Regions from separate parts of the Arthrobacter sp. zg-Y1143 genome, predicted to be linked through region 2. Evidence: riboswitches for the same ligand, from Rfam matches in the RefSeq annotation. Region 2 holds a riboswitch; the other holds the start of a gene.
The links. Region 2 has a riboswitch for S-adenosylmethionine ahead of QNN98_RS00705 (cobalamin-independent methionine synthase II family protein). Riboswitches for the same ligand answer to the same signal wherever they lie in the genome.
Positions count from the first base shown of each region.

Region 1: linked by a shared signal. The riboswitch ahead of QNN98_RS03980 (hypothetical protein) and the one ahead of QNN98_RS00705 (cobalamin-independent methionine synthase II family protein) in region 2 are both predicted to bind S-adenosylmethionine.

Region 1 covers NZ_JASKLW010000003.1:81,929-89,349, forward strand. The annotation lists gene narI (respiratory nitrate reductase subunit gamma) at 1-66, shown strand, start outside; gene QNN98_RS03955 (MFS transporter) at 93-1,325, shown strand; gene QNN98_RS03960 (histidine phosphatase family protein) at 1,366-2,106, shown strand; gene QNN98_RS03965 (NAD(P)H-hydrate dehydratase) at 2,081-2,968, shown strand; gene QNN98_RS03970 (CPBP family intramembrane glutamic endopeptidase) at 3,015-3,773, shown strand; gene QNN98_RS03975 (VOC family protein) at 3,884-4,318, opposite strand; gene QNN98_RS03980 (hypothetical protein) at 4,384-4,818, opposite strand; SAM riboswitch class IV at 4,834-4,966, opposite strand; gene QNN98_RS03985 (CU044_5270 family protein) at 5,482-6,597, opposite strand; gene QNN98_RS03990 (RNA polymerase sigma factor) at 6,594-7,121, opposite strand; gene QNN98_RS03995 (LLM class flavin-dependent oxidoreductase) at 7,354-7,421, opposite strand, start outside.
Region 2 covers NZ_JASKLW010000001.1:124,258-131,678, forward strand. The annotation lists gene QNN98_RS00695 (MsnO8 family LLM class oxidoreductase) at 1-832, opposite strand, end outside; gene QNN98_RS00700 (peptide MFS transporter) at 1,127-2,530, shown strand; SAM riboswitch class IV at 2,653-2,778, shown strand; gene QNN98_RS00705 (cobalamin-independent methionine synthase II family protein) at 2,798-4,003, shown strand; gene QNN98_RS00710 (hypothetical protein) at 4,035-4,385, opposite strand; gene pgm (phosphoglucomutase (alpha-D-glucose-1,6-bisphosphate-dependent)) at 4,505-6,136, shown strand; gene QNN98_RS00720 (aldehyde dehydrogenase family protein) at 6,199-7,421, opposite strand, start outside.

The sequences.
Region 1 (7,421 bases), on a different contig from region 2:
CCGCCCCGCGGCTGGGCGCCGGTGGGCACCCCGGACCGCGACCGCCGCGGCGTTCCGCGGAACTGAGTACTCCCTCCTGAAGGCAGGCACCCATGTCTACAGCATCTACCTCGCCGGCCGCAGGGGCGGACCTGAAATCCGGCCAGCTGCGGAACCTGATAGTCGCGACCATTGCCTCCACAGTCGGCTTCTGGGCCTGGACCATCATCGGGCCGCTCTCCAGCCGTTACGCCGCCGACATGGACCTGGGCGCAGGCCAGACCTCCGTCCTGGTGGCCATGCCCATCCTCGTCGGTTCGGTGGCCCGCATCCCGGTGGGTGCCCTGACGGACCGGTACGGCGGGCGGATCATGTTCACCGTCATCCTGGGTGTCACCGCGCCCCTGGTGCTGCTGACCGGAATAGTGGGACGGCTGGGCAACTTCCCGTTCCTGGTGGTCATCGCCTTCTTCCTGGGCATTGCCGGGACGGTGTTCGCCATCGGTATCCCGTTCTGCTCGGCCTGGTATGACCGCAGCCGAAAGGGTTTCGCCACCGGTGTTTTCGGCGCCGGGATGGTGGGCACCGCGGTGTCCGCCTTCTTTACCCCAAGGCTGGTCGACGCCGTCGGCTACATGGGCGCGCACATCACCATCGCCGTCGTGGTGGCCGTCATGGCCGTGATCAGCTGGCTGGTCCTGCGCGAGTCCCCGGCCTGGTCCGCCCCCACGGAACCGGTGCTGCCCAAGATCACCCACGCCTTCACGCTGCGGGTCACCTGGCAGCTGTGCTTCCTGTACGGGGTGGTGTTCGGGGCTTTCGTGGCGTTCTCGAACTACCTGCCCACGTATCTGGGCAACGTGTACGACTATGACGCAACCGCGGCCGGGACCCGGACCGCCGGGTTTGCGGTGGCCGCCGTCATTGCCCGGCCCATTGGCGGGACTATGGCGGACAAGGTGGGGCCGAAGCTGGTCACCCTGGCCTCCCTCGCCGGAACGGTGGTGCTGGCCGTGATCGTGGCGCTGCGGCCGGAGGAGGAACGGGTGTACGGTACCGCGTTCATCCTGATGGCGCTTTTCCTGGGGCTGGGCACCGGCGGCGTGTTTGCGTGGGTAGGGCGTGCCGCCCCGGCGCAGGACGTCGGCACCATTGGCGGGATCATTGCCGCCGCCGGCGGGCTTGGCGGATACTTCCCGCCACTGGTTATGGGGGCCACCTATGATCCGGAAAGCCGCAGTTACTTTGTGGGGCTGCTGCTGCTGGCCGCTTTTGCCGCCGTCGCGTTCCTGCTGACCTTTACGGTGCGCAACGGCGGGCGGGTGGATGAACGGACGCGTACCTGAAAACCGGTGTCCGGCCGGCGGCGGGCGTACAGTCGGGTGCATGGGTGCAACCGAACTGATCCTGATCCGCCACGGTGAGAGCGCGGGCAACGTAGCCGCCACCCGCGCCGGACGTGTTGGTGCCGAACGTATTGACATTGCCTGGCGGGACCCGGACGTCCCGCTCAGTCCCGACGGCGAGGAGCAGGCCGCGGCGCTGGGCCGCTGGTTCGCCGAGCTGCCTGCCGGGGACTTGCCGGATTCGGTGTGGTGCTCGCCGTACCTGCGCGCACAGCAGACCGCAGAACTGGCCGGACTGCCTGGACTCGCCGGGCCGATGCGCCTCGACGAACGCCTCCGCGACCGTGAACTGGGCGTGTTGGACCTGCTGACCAGCGCCGGCGTCGCCGCCCGCTACCCGGAGGAAGCCGAGCGCCGGGCCTGGCTGGGGAAATTCGTGTACCGGCCGCCGGGCGGGGAGTCCTGGGCCGACGTCGCCCTGCGGTTGCGTTCCGTCTTCCGCGACCTCGACGACGAGGAGGACGGCAAGCGGGTGGCAGTGGTCTGCCACGACGCAGTGATTATGCTGATCCGCTACATCTGCGAACGGCTGAGCGAGCAGGAACTGCTGGATCTCGCTGCGGCCAACAGCGTTCGCAACGGCTCGGTCACCCGCCTGGTGCGGCCGTCCGGAACCGGACCGTGGAAAGCGCACACCTTCAACAGTGTGCTCCACCTGCAGGACAGCGGAGCACCCGTCACCGAACACTCTGGAGATGAGCATGACGTCCACCCCCGCTAAACTCGTTACCCCCGCACTGCTGCGCGACTGGCAGCTCTCCACCGACACTGCCGGGAAGGAGGAGCGCGGCACCGTAGTGGTAATCGGCGGCGAACGCCGCACCCCCGGAGCCGTGATGCTGACCGGCCTTGCGGGCCTGCGCGTGGGCGCCGGCCGGCTGACCATGGGCGTGGCGGACTCCGTTGCCGTGGCCGTAGCCGTTGCCATTCCCGAATCCGGCGTGGTGGGACTCGCGGAAGCCGACGGCGGCATAGACGGCGGTGCTGCCGGCGGACTTCTCGCTGCGGACCTGGAGTCTGCAGCTGCGGTGGTGATTGGCCCGGGAATGGCCGACGCCGAACAGACTGCGGCCCTGCTGCAGTCCGTGGTGCCGCTGTTGGGGGAGAAGACCCAGGTGGTGCTGGATGCCTACGCGCTGGGTGTGCTGCCCGGCCAGCCGAAGCTCGCGGAGGCACTGGCCGGACGGCTGGTCCTGACCCCTAACCGCACCGAGATCCTGCACCTGCTGGGGGATGAAGACGCGGACGAGGAGTCCCTTGACCTGGCCGAAGCCTCGGCCGAGGTGGCCAGCAAGTATTCGGCCGTAGTCACCGCACAGAACCTCGTCACGGCACCGGACGGCTCCAGCTGGGAAGTGCCCGCCGGGAATCCCGGCCTGGGTACGTCCGGTTCCGGTGATGTCCTGGCCGGTGCGGTGGGCGGTTTCCTGGCCCGCGGTGCCACGCCGGAGCAGGCCGCATGCTGGGGCACCTACCTGCACGCCGTGTCGGGGGACCGGCTCTCGGCGTCGCGCGGCCCGCTCAGTTTCCTGGCGCGCGAGCTGCTGGAGGCCATGCCCCCGGTGATCGCGGAGCTGAACTAGGGGGAGCAGGCTGCCCGGTGCCGCTTCGGGCTCCTATCCTTAACTGATGACAGCTAACGAATACCGGGCCCCGTCCGGCCGCCCGCCGGCGCAAATCCCCTGGCTGGCGTACCGCTTCACCCGCAGTGATGCCGTGGCGGCGGGCTACTACGTCCTGTTCCTGCTGTTGCTCAGCTTTGTGCCGATCGACATTCCGGGCCTGTCCGCGCTGATCCCGGATCCGCTGGTGGCCGCATATGTGATCAACCTGGCCTTCTACGCGGTGGGCGGCGTCCTGGCCCTCATCGCAGCCCGGGCCTATGTGGCACGGGAAGCAAGGATCCTCGCTACCCGGCCGGTCCTTTCAGCGGCGCTGATTCCGATCGGCGTGATCCTGACCATCATCGCTTCCATGGTGGGCCTGATCATCACCGGCGAGGCGGAGACCGCCGTGAACCAGGAGGCCGTGCAGGGCCTGGTTACGCAGATGTCGCCCTGGCTTGTGGTGCCCCTGGTGGTGGTGCTGGCGCCCTTCGTGGAGGAGTACATTTTCCGCCACCTGCTGATCGGCAAGCTCAGCCGCTACTGGAACACCTGGGCTTGCTGCATCCTGTCGGTCCTGCTGTTCGCCTCCATCCACATTGTGGGCAAGGAGTCGCTGTCCCTGCCGGTACTCATGCCCTATCTGGCCACCGGCGCCGTGCTGGTGGGCATGTACGTCTGGGCCGGGAACAACTTCATGCTGTCCTACGGGGTGCATGCCGCGAAGAACCTGCTTAGCGTGGTGATCATCTACGCCGTGCCGCCGGAGCTGCTGCAGCAGTAGGGTCTCACGGCTGTTTTAGAGGATCCGCGGACGCCCTCTGCACAGCTGATGCGGGTATTGGCCCTTCCACGCCGCATCAGCTGTACAGAAGCTGGAAGAGCAGGTGCGCGTCAGCTGATGCAGAACTCGTTGCCCTCGGGATCGGCCATCGTGTACCAGGAGTGCGGGCCCTGACTGGCCTCGTACAGGAAGGATGCACCTCGACCTTCCAATGCGGCCCGGGCTTCGTCCTTGTCCCTGCCCTCCAGCCGCACATCCAGGTGGATTCGATCCTTGACGGTCTTGGGCTCGGGGACGGGCTGGAACAGGATGCGCAGCCGGTCCTCCTGTCCCACCTGATCGGCAGGGCAGATAGCTGCGCCGTCACGCCAGACCCGGACACCGTTGTGCTCAATCACGTCCTCGGGTTTTGCGAAGCCCTGGTCCAGCAAGGACGAGATGAAGCCCTGGTCCGTGGGCTCCAACGTCCAGCCCAAGGTTTCCGCCCACCAATCGGCCTGAGCGTGGGCATCGGTGCAGTCTACGCAGATCTGTATGTTCGTCATGGCCCAGAGCCTAGGAGGGCAGCGCCACCGTCGGCACTGAATTGCGGCCAGCTACCGTCCGCAAGCTAGGAGCCGGGCTTCTCGAGCCGCTCACTTTCGGGTGCCCGGACCGGAGAGCCGTTGCACGGCAGCACCCGCTCCGGCCGGGCCAAGTAGAAAAAAGAGCTCCGGGCTTCGGAGCCAAACCCGCCGGGCACCATCAGCGTGGAATACCGCTGGCACCACTGGGGCGTGTCGACGGCGGCTTCCAATGCGGTTGCGACCGCACCGACATTGTGGAACCACATCAACTGCTGCTGGCCGTCGATAACCAGGTAGATGAGGTCCAGCTGCGGATCCGCGGTGACGTCGACGTCGGCCCAGTGCTCCCAGCCCTGAAGCCGGCGGCCGTGGATCCAATGGATGTTGTGGCCCGGAGCGAAACCGGTGCAGTTGCTCGGGGAGGAACTGCTGAAGTCGGGGTTGTTGAAGCCGGAGTTGCTGACACTGGAAATGCTCACAGTGGGTTCCTTTTCAGGTTGTCCTTGCCTGCAGCGGATGAAGCAGGCCGCTTCGTCATCCGAACCACCCGCCGAACAGTGGGGTTGGTGTGGGGCCAGTCGGAGCTTTTATGCCCGGCGAACCGGGCGAAGGCCACATCTCGTGAAGCTGAAAACTACTGTAGCGGAGGGCGCCGACATTTCGACAGGGGCTCTTGTTCTCGGGTCCCGGGCCGGGCGCCGGGGGGGGGCCGGGCGGGGCGCCGGGCGGGCCGGAACGGCGGCAACGAAAACTTCCGCTCGCAGAGCTCGCGAAAGTTATTAAAGCCGCCTAACCCGGCCCGTCCGGTGCCCTGGTGCCGCACCGCGCCTGACTCGGCCCGTCCGGTGCCCTGGTGCCGCACCGCGCCTGACTCGGCCCGTCCGGTGCCCTGGTGCCGCACCGCGCCTGACTCGGCCCGTCCGGTGGCCTGGTGCCGCACCGCCCTACCCGGCCCGTCCGGTGCCCTGGTGCCGCACCGCCCGACCCGGCCCGGCCGGCCTTGGTGCCGCACCGCCTGACCCGGCCTGTTCGGTGCCCTGGTGCCGCACCGCCCTACCCGGCCCGGCCGGCCCTGGTGCCGCACCGCCCGACCCGGCCCGCGGCCCGGTGCGCCGCCCCGAAAGGCGGCGGAAAGGAGAGCCCTACGGGGCGGAATCCACCACGGAGGTTCTAATCGAAGTCCATGCCTGAACGGTGCCGGCAGGAGCGTTGGGGAAGTCCTGCAGCAGTACGTCCTGTTCGCCGATGACGAGTCCCGAGTCAGGATCGATGATGATGTCGGTCCGCGACGTTCCTCCTGGGTGGGGGATTCCGATGGCGATGCCTGTCCTACCGTCCACTGTTGCCTGCTTGTCGCTTATGACCACGCCGGGGATCAGTGCAGCGGCCCGATACATGGTTGCGCGCAGGTCGGCGGGGACGGCCCCGGTGCGCAAACCGTCAGCGATGGTTACAAAGGCCTCGGTTTCCGGCGTTTTGCCGGCTCCCTCGGTGCGCTCGTAAATGAGGTCCAGCAGTTCCCGGGGATCCCGGGGCAGGCTTCCGGCTTCGTCGAGGGAGGTGCCGATGATGACCATCGGCGCCTGCCCGTAGAAAGCTCCGCCCGGGCCGCGCTGGATTCCGACCGTCGGGTTCGGCACCCCGCCCTTCGGCGGCAGCTGGGCGATCTCGGCGGCCGCCTTCTTGGCGGCGTCGGACGAGGACTCGAGGGGAATCCGCTCTCCGCGGTCCCAGACCCATTCACCGTTCCTGTCTGCCGGTATGTAGAGCTGATCGCTGACGGTTTCCTGCCAGGAAAGGTCGCTGCCGTCGGCCATCTGCTTGCCGCCCCAGGTCAGCTCGGTTGTGTCGATCTTCAGGTACTGGCCGGGCCCCACCAAGGGATCAGAGGTGCGGATAGTGGCGTCAGCCGCGGCGTTCAGGACTTCTGCTGCCTCAGCGGTGGCGCCGGGACTGCCGGGCCGGACGACGTCGGCCACCACTATGCCTCCCACCAGCAGAGCTGCAGCGGCGGATGCAAGCAAGAGACGGCGTCGGGCGCGGGGCGCCGTGGTCCTCGGGCCTCCGGCGCGGCGGGCGTTTAGCGGAGGAACAGCGTGCAGGCGGGAGGGCGAGGTGCTTTGTGCCGCCTGCGGGGCGTCCATCACGGCCAGCGACCTGGCGCGGCTGCCGGCCAGCTCCGTCTCGTGAACCCAACGTGCGGGGTCAGCGGATGCAAGTGCGCGGTCAAGGCCGCCGGGCTTATTGGTATGGCTCATCGTTTCGCTCCCTCTGAAAGTGATTCCGTGTCCAGCAGGCGGCCGAGCGCCTTGCGTGCCCGGTGCAGGCGCATCCTGACGGCGGTGGCACTGGTGTCGAGCAGGTCCGAGACTTCGCTGGAACTGAAACCGTCCCAGTACGTCAGGAGGAGGACCTCCCGGTCATCGGGCCCGAGCCGGGCGAGCGCTTCGTGGATACGGGAGTCGTCGTCGTTCCGCTCGTGGTCGCGTTCAAGCTGGAGGGCTCCGAGGAGGTTCACGGACCGGGAGGCGGACCGGTCATGGTTGCGGAGGACGTTTTTCGCGATCCCGAACAGCACCATGACCGAAAGGCTTTCCTCTTGCCCGGTCTTTTCCCAGGCGATCCGGAAGACCTCGGCACACAGATCCTCGGCGGTGGCGGCGTTTTCGGTTCGACGCCGGAAGTAGCGGTAGATGCGGTCATGTCCGGCGGCGTGGGCGGCCAGGAAACACTTCTCCCTGTCCACGTCCCGTTGTTCCTTCCGGAAGCTTTGTACACTCATGCCCTGTTAATGTCCGGCAGCCTCCAAAGTGTAACTGCGCGCGCCGAAAGCCCCGGCCGCGTACCAAAGGGAAGCCGCATCGAGCGCAGTAGGTACCGGACACAACGAAGGGGCCTGGCGGAGGCGGCTTTAATATTCCCCGCGAGCTCTGCGAGCGGGGAATTTCGTTGCCGCCGGAGCCAGGCCCCGTAGGTGCCAGGGCCAGTGTCGGAGTGACGCAGGCGCGGGAAACTTACCGCCAGCCGGCCCCCGGCGCCACCAGCTTCACGACGCTTTCCAGCAGCTGCGCGTTGTAGTCCA
Region 2 (7,421 bases):
TGGAATTGGCCAGTGATTCCCGGATAAGTTCCTGCCGGCGTTCCGGGCCTTCCGCAGCGCTGCCGCTCCCGGCCAGGGCGGGGAACACACCCTTGGTACGTGAATCGGCCAGGGCCGCGGCCTCGGGGAGGAGCAGTTCAGCGGCGGCCCTTTCCGTGCCGGCAACCGCCACGTTCACCGCGGCCAGCACGTAGGGGCGCGGGAACCGGTCCGAGGGGCGGAAGGATGTCCGGTACCGTTCCAGCACCTGCCCGGGGTTGTTTCGGAACAGGCCCGGCCCGCCGAAGACCAGGCCCAGGCCCGCACGCGCAGCGATATCGGCACCGGCTCCGGTGGCCAGCACAAAAACCGGGGTTTGGCCGGAGTCCCGCGGCCGCGCCGTGATCGGTGCCGTGCCGTCGAGGTAGGCCAGCAGTTCCGCCAGGTCCGCTTCGAACCGTTCGGCCTCAGCCTTTCCTGCCTTTAGTGCCCGCCGCACCGCCTGCGTGAAACCCACCGAACGGCCCAGCCCCAGGTCAATGCGGTCCGGGTAGAGGGCGGACAGGGTGGCGGCCTGCTCGGCGACCAGCAGCGGCGGATGGTTGGGCAGCATGATGCCGCCGGAACCGATGCGGATGCTGCTGGTCCGGGCGGCAAGGGCGGCCATCAGCACCGCCGGTGCTGAACCGGCAATACCGGCCACGGCATGGTGTTCGGCCACCCAGAAGCGCCGGTACCCAAGCGCTTCAGCGGCTTCGGCACGCTCGAGGACTGCCTGCAGGGCATGGGCCTCGGAAAAGCCCAGCCGTGAGTTGGCGCGGTCAAGGATCGAGAGGGGGACGCGGGTGGGCATACCGGTGGCAACCCTGCACACTCCCCCGGAATTCCGGCTGCTTGTAGGCAGCGCCCGGGTTTGCGCAAAATCCGGGCGTAACGGGGGCCCTATTGCACGTAATCTCGCGGAAATCGACCTGCAAACGGGTGACCTTCAGCACATGGCCAAGGGAAACCTGCCCGGTTCGGGGCGGAATACGCCGGTTTTCCCGGCGCTTACCCCCGCGGGGAGTGGGACCATTAATCCGTGAGCCATACCCCCAGTAACCCAGGCGTCCAAGAAGCGCGTAAAACCTTCTTCGGCCATCCCCGGATGTTGGCCAATCTTTTCAGTGTCGAGTTGTGGGAACGCTTCTCGTTCTACGGCATGCAGGGCATCCTGCTGTACTACATGTACTACAGCGTCACCGAGGGCGGCCTTGGCATCGACAAAGCCATCGCCACCTCGCTGGTGGGCGCATACGGCGGTGGTGTGTACCTGTCCACCATCATTGGTGCGTGGCTTGCGGACCGGGTCCTCGGATCCGAACGCGTGCTCTTCTACTCCGCCGCGATTGTTGTGCTCGGCCACATTTCGCTGGCCGTGCTCCCGGGCGCAGTGGGACTGGCCGCCGGCCTGATCCTGATTGCCCTGGGTTCCGGCGGCGTCAAAGCCAACGCCACTTCGCTGGTGGGGACCCTGTACGACGAAAAGGATGAACGGCGCGACGCCGGTTTCTCCCTCTTCTACATGGGCATCAACCTCGGCGCCCTGGTCGGCCCCCTCCTCACCGGCCTGCTCCAGGTGAAGCTCGGCTTCCACTACGGCTTCGGCCTGGCTGCCATTGGCATGGCCATCGGCCTCGTCCAGTACGGCCTGACCCGCAAGTACCTGCCCGAGGCTGCCCACCAGGTGACCAACCCGCTGCCGCGCCGCAAGTACGCCACCATGGGCGGCGTTGCCGCCGGCGTTGTGGTCATCGTTGCCCTGGCCGTGGTCTTCGGCCTGCTCAAGGCGGAGAACCTCGCAGTGGTCATGGCGACCGTGGCCATCCTTGCCTCGGTCGCATACTTCGTGATCATCCTGCGCAGCCCGAAGGTGGGCGCCGTCGAACGCCGCCGCGTGTACTCCTTCATGCCGCTGTTCATCGCCAGCGCCGCTTTCTGGGCCCTGTTCCAGCAGCAGTTCACCGTGGTGGCGCTGTACGCGGACACCTCGCTGGACCGGTCCATCTTCGGCTTCACCATGCCGGCGGCCTGGGTGCAGTCCATCAACCCGATCTTCATCATCATCTTCGCGGCCGTCTTCGCCGCGGTCTGGACCAAGCTGGGCGACCGGCAGCCGTCCTCGCCGCTGAAGTTCTCCCTGGGACTTGCCGTAATGGGCCTGGCCTTCCTGGCCTTCATCCCGTTCTCGGGCGGCGGCCCCAACAGCACCCCGCTGCTGGCGATCGTCGGCATCCTGCTGCTGTTCACCTTCGCGGAGCTGTTTATCTCCCCGATCGGCCTGTCCGTGGCAACCAAGCTGGCGCCGGAAATTTTCCGGACCCAGATGGTGGCGCTGTTCTTCCTTTCGGTCTCACTGGGCACCACGCTGGCCGGCTGGCTGGCACAGTTCTACGACCCCGAAACCGAGGTCAGCTACTTCCTGTTCAGCGGCGGAACCGCCATTGTCCTGGGCATCGCCCTGGCAGCGGCGACCCCGGCCATCAAGAAGCTGATGAGCGGCGTGCGCTAACCGGCACAACAGTTTCAGTTCCACCAGGACGGCGGCACCGGGCAACCCCGGGGCCGCCGTTCTTTTTGCCTGCCGTCACATGCTTGGCCTGCGCCCGGCGTCGTGGTTAGGATGGGCACCAGCTTCAGGAGACACGGCCGCCAAGCTCCGACTTGGCCGTGCACCAACCCCATGCTTCGCGGGTGGTTCGGATGACGAAGCGGCCTGCACCGCCTTTTCCAGGCATCCGGTGCAGGCAAGAGCACGTGAATCCCAAGGATTATTTCCATGCGCAAAAGCACCGACCGTATCCTGGCCACCCATGCCGGTTCCCTGCCCCGCACCCCCGAACTCCTCGCGGCCAACGCAGCCCGGGACGCGGAACCCTCCGACACCGGGGGCTATGCCGAACTGCTCAGCGACGCCGTCGCCGACCTGGTGCTGCGCCAGCAGCGGGCCGGCATCGACATCCCCAACGACGGCGAGTACGGGCACGCGATGTCCGCGGAGGTGGACTACGGGGCCTGGTGGTCCTATTCCTTTGCCCGGCTCAGCGGCCTGACCGTGGCGGAGACCGGCATCTGGGAGATGGAGCCCGTCCGTTCCGAGCCGGGAAAACCGGTACTCACCAGCTTCGGTGACCGCCGCGACCGCGGGCGCTTCCGCGAGGCCTACACCGACCCGTCGTCGGGCATCACCACCGGCGCCCAGAAGGTCTTCCCGAAGGTCACCGGCAAGGTGGAATACACCGGGTACGACGCCGTTGCCGGCGACATCCGAAACCTCAAGTCAGGGCTTGCGGCAGCGGGGCTGGAGGAAGGTTTCCTCGCCTCGCTTTCCCCCGGTTCCTGTTCACGCATCGCCAACGAGTACTACGCCACCGAGGAGGAGTTCATCTACGCCTGCGCGGACGCGATGCGGGAGGAATACAAGGCGATTATCGACGCCGGCCTGATTGTGCAGATCGACGATCCCTCCATTGCGGAGAACTGGGACCAGATCAATCCCGAGCCGTCCGTCGAGGACTACCTGCGCTTCACCGAAATCCGGGTTGAGGCCCTGAATTACGCACTGCGCGGCCTTCCCGAGGAGCAGATCCGCTTCCACCTGTGCTGGGGCTCCTGGCACGGACCGCACACAACGGACATCGAGTTCCGGCACCTGGCGGACACCCTGCTGAAGATCAACGCCGGCGGTTACAGCTTCGAAGCCGGCAACGTACGGCACGAGCACGAATGGCGGGTCTGGGAAGACACCAAGCTGCCGGGCGGCAAGGTGATCATTCCCGGCGTCGTCTCCCATGCCACGAACGTAGTGGAGCATCCGGAGTTGGTGGCGGACCGGATTGAGCGCTTCGCCCGGCTGGTCGGCCGCGAAAACGTGATTGCGTCTACGGACTGCGGGCTGGGCGGCCGCGTGCACCCGCAGATCGCGGCGGCCAAGCTCGAAGCCCTCGGCGAAGGTGCGCGGCTGGCCAGCAGCCGTCTATGGTGACCCGACAAGCACAACGACAAGTGAGGGCTTCCTAGCTGTCCAGCCCGGCGGCGGCCAGCGCCAGCATTCCGCTGGCCGCCGCCAGCAGGCCCAGGCCGCCCAGGGCGTTAAAGGCGCGGCCGCCGTCTTGGCGCAGGCCCCGGCTAAACAGGACCGCTGCGCTCAGCCAAGCCGCCAGGAACACCAGGACCGGCAGGACACCGGCGGCGAATCCGGCGGCCTGCTCGGCCCAGGCCGGGAGTTCGAACTGCCGGCGCTGGCTCCAAAAAAACCAGAAAACCGGGGCGGCGCATACGTAGATGATGTTCAGGACCGCCATGGCTGCCCGGGTGCCGCGGCGCATTCCGGGCTGAAGCTGCGCCGGTACCGCACTGGCCGCCATGGTGTGCCCCTCTCCGCCGCGCCCTCGCGGCTGTCCGATCGAGCATACGGCCGGACGGGCAGCTTTACACGTAGGCGGGCGTCTGCCGCACCTGCCGTTTCTTTGGCATGCTTAGGGGTATGTCTAATCGTGCAGGAAAACCCGCTGAACCATCCGACCTTGTAGATCTCACCGCGCTGTTGGACGCCTATTACGACGTCGCACCGGATCCTTCGAACGTGGCGCAGCGCGTTGCGTTCGGTACTTCCGGGCACCGGGGATCATCGCTGAACGGCGCCTTCAACGAGCAGCATATTGCCGCCATCACGCAGGCGATCGTTGAGTACCGCCGTTCTGCGGGCATCACCGGACCCCTGTTCATGGGCAAAGATACCCATGCCCTGTCCGAACCGGCGCAGAACACCGCATTGGAGGTCCTGGCGGCCAACGGCGTGAACGTGCTCATTGATGCACGGAACGGCTTCACCCCCACCCCGGCCGTCAGCCACGCCATCCTGAAGTACAACGCCTCACGGACGGACCAGTCCGACGGCATTGTGGTGACGCCCTCGCACAATCCCCCCGCTGACGGCGGCTTCAAGTACAACCCGCCCACGGGCGGGCCGGCCGGTTCGGACATCACCAACTGGATTGCCGACCGCGCCAACGAACTGCTGGAAGCCGGCCTGAACGGAGTGAAGCGCATTCCGCTGGGCGAAGCACGCCTGGCCGATTCCGTGGGCACGTACGACTTCCTGCAGAACTACGTCGAAGACCTCCCCTCGGTGCTGAACCTGGATGCGATCCGCAGCGCCGGCCTGCACATCGGCGCCGATCCGCTGGGCGGTGCTTCTGTGGACTACTGGGGCGCCATTGCGGAGCAGCACCAGCTGAACCTGACCGTAGTGAACCCCAACGTGGATCCGCAGTGGGCATTCATGACCCTGGACTGGGACGAGAAGATCCGCATGGACTGCTCCTCCCCGTACGCCATGGCCTCCCTGATTGCCCGCGCCGACGAATACGACATAGCCACGGGCAACGACGCCGACGCCGACCGGCACGGCATTGTCACCCCCGACGGCGGGCTGATGAACCCGAACCACTACCTGGCCACGGCCATCGACTACCTCTACCGCAACCGCTCAGGCTGGAGCGCAGACGCCATGGTGGGCAAGACCCTGGTGTCCTCCTCCATGATCGACCGCGTGACGGCGGACCTGGGCCGGGTGCTGATGGAGGTTCCCGTGGGCTTCAAGTGGTTTGTCCCGGGCCTGCTCTCCGGCGAGACCGCTTTCGGCGGCGAGGAATCCGCCGGCGCTTCCTTCCTGCGCCTGGATGCCAGCCCGTGGAGCACCGACAAGGACGGTCTCCTGCTGGCCCTGCTCGCCTCGGAAATGACCGCAGTGACCGGCAAGACCCCGTCCCAGCGGTACCGCGAACTGACCAACAGGTTCGGCGACCCGGAGTATGCCCGCGTGGATGCCCCGGCCACCCGGGAGCAGAAGGCGGCGCTGGCCAAGCTCTCGCCGTCGGACGTCACGGCCACCACCCTGGCCGGCGAGGAAATCACTGCCCGCCTGACTGAAGCTCCCGGCAACGGCGCACCCATTGGCGGACTGAAAGTGACCACGGAAAACGCCTGGTTCGCCGCACGCCCCTCCGGCACGGAGGACGTATACAAAATCTATGCCGAGTCCTTCAAGGGCTTGGAGCACCTGCACCAGGTGCAGGCTGAAGCCAAGGCCATTGTGGACGGCGTCATCTCCTAGCGATACCGCGTTAACGGCAAAAGGGCGGACCAGGAGGTCCGCCCTTTTGCCGTTAACGGGCGCTAGAGCAGCCGGCGCAGGATCTGTTTCTTCACTCCGTTGTACGGCGGGTACGCGAACCGGAGCGTATCCAGCAGGGTGCCCTTGCTGAAGACCGGGCGCAGCTGGCTGAACGTATCGAAGGAGTACTTGCCGTGGTACGCGCCGGTTCCGCTGGCCCCGGCACCGCCGAACGGCAGCCCCGGCACGGCCAGCTGCACGGTGCTGGCGTTGTGGTTGATGCTGCCTGCCCGTACGCCGGCCTCGAACGCCTGCCGCGCAGCTGCCGAATTGGTGTACAGGTAGGCGGAGAGCGGAACCGGGCGGGCGTTGATGAACTCCATCGCCTCGTCCAGGTCCTTCACGGTCAGCACGGGCAGGATGGGTCCGAAAATCTCTTCCTGCATCACCGGCGACTGCGGATCCACGTCCGTAAGGATGGTCGGTTCAAGATACAGGCCGGCACGGTCGCTGCGGCCGCCGGCCAGGATTGTCCCGCTGTCCAGCAGCCCCACCAGCCGCTCCCAGTGCTGTTCATTCACGATCCGGCCGAAGTCCCTGCTCTTGGCCGGGTCCTTCCCGAACAGTTCCGCCACGGCCTTGACGAGGTGTTTGCGCAGTGCGGGCGCGGCTTCCTCGGTGACCAGCACGTAGTCCGGCGCCACGCAGGTCTGTCCGGCGTTGAGCAGCTTGCCGAACACCAGACGCCGGGCGACGCCGGCCCAGTTGCCGTCCAGCACCACGGCTGGGGATTTGCCGCCCAGCTCCAGGGTGACCGGAGTCAGGTGCTCGGCTGCTGCCTGCAGCACAATCCGTCCCACACGCTCCCCGCCGGTGAAGAAGATGGAATCAAAGCGTTCCTTGAGCAGTGCGGTGCTGATGTCCTGCCCGCCCTCGACCACCGCGACGGCGTCGGAATCCAGGTAACGCGGTACCAGGTCGGCGAGTACCGCAGAGGTGGCCGGGGCCAGTTCGCTGGGCTTGAGCACGGCCGCGTTACCGGCCGCCAGGGCGCCCACCAGCGGGGCCAGCACCAGCTGCACCGGATAGTTCCACGGCCCGATGATCAGCACCACACCCAGCGGCTGCGGCTCTGTTTTCGCCGACGCAGGCAGCAGCCCCAGCGGCACCGGAACCCGGCGGCTGCGGGTCCACTTGTCCAGGTGCTTCAGCGCGTGCTCGGCCTCGGCCCGGACCAGAGACAGTTCCGTGACGTAGCTTTCCAGCGGGTTCTTGCCCAGGTCCG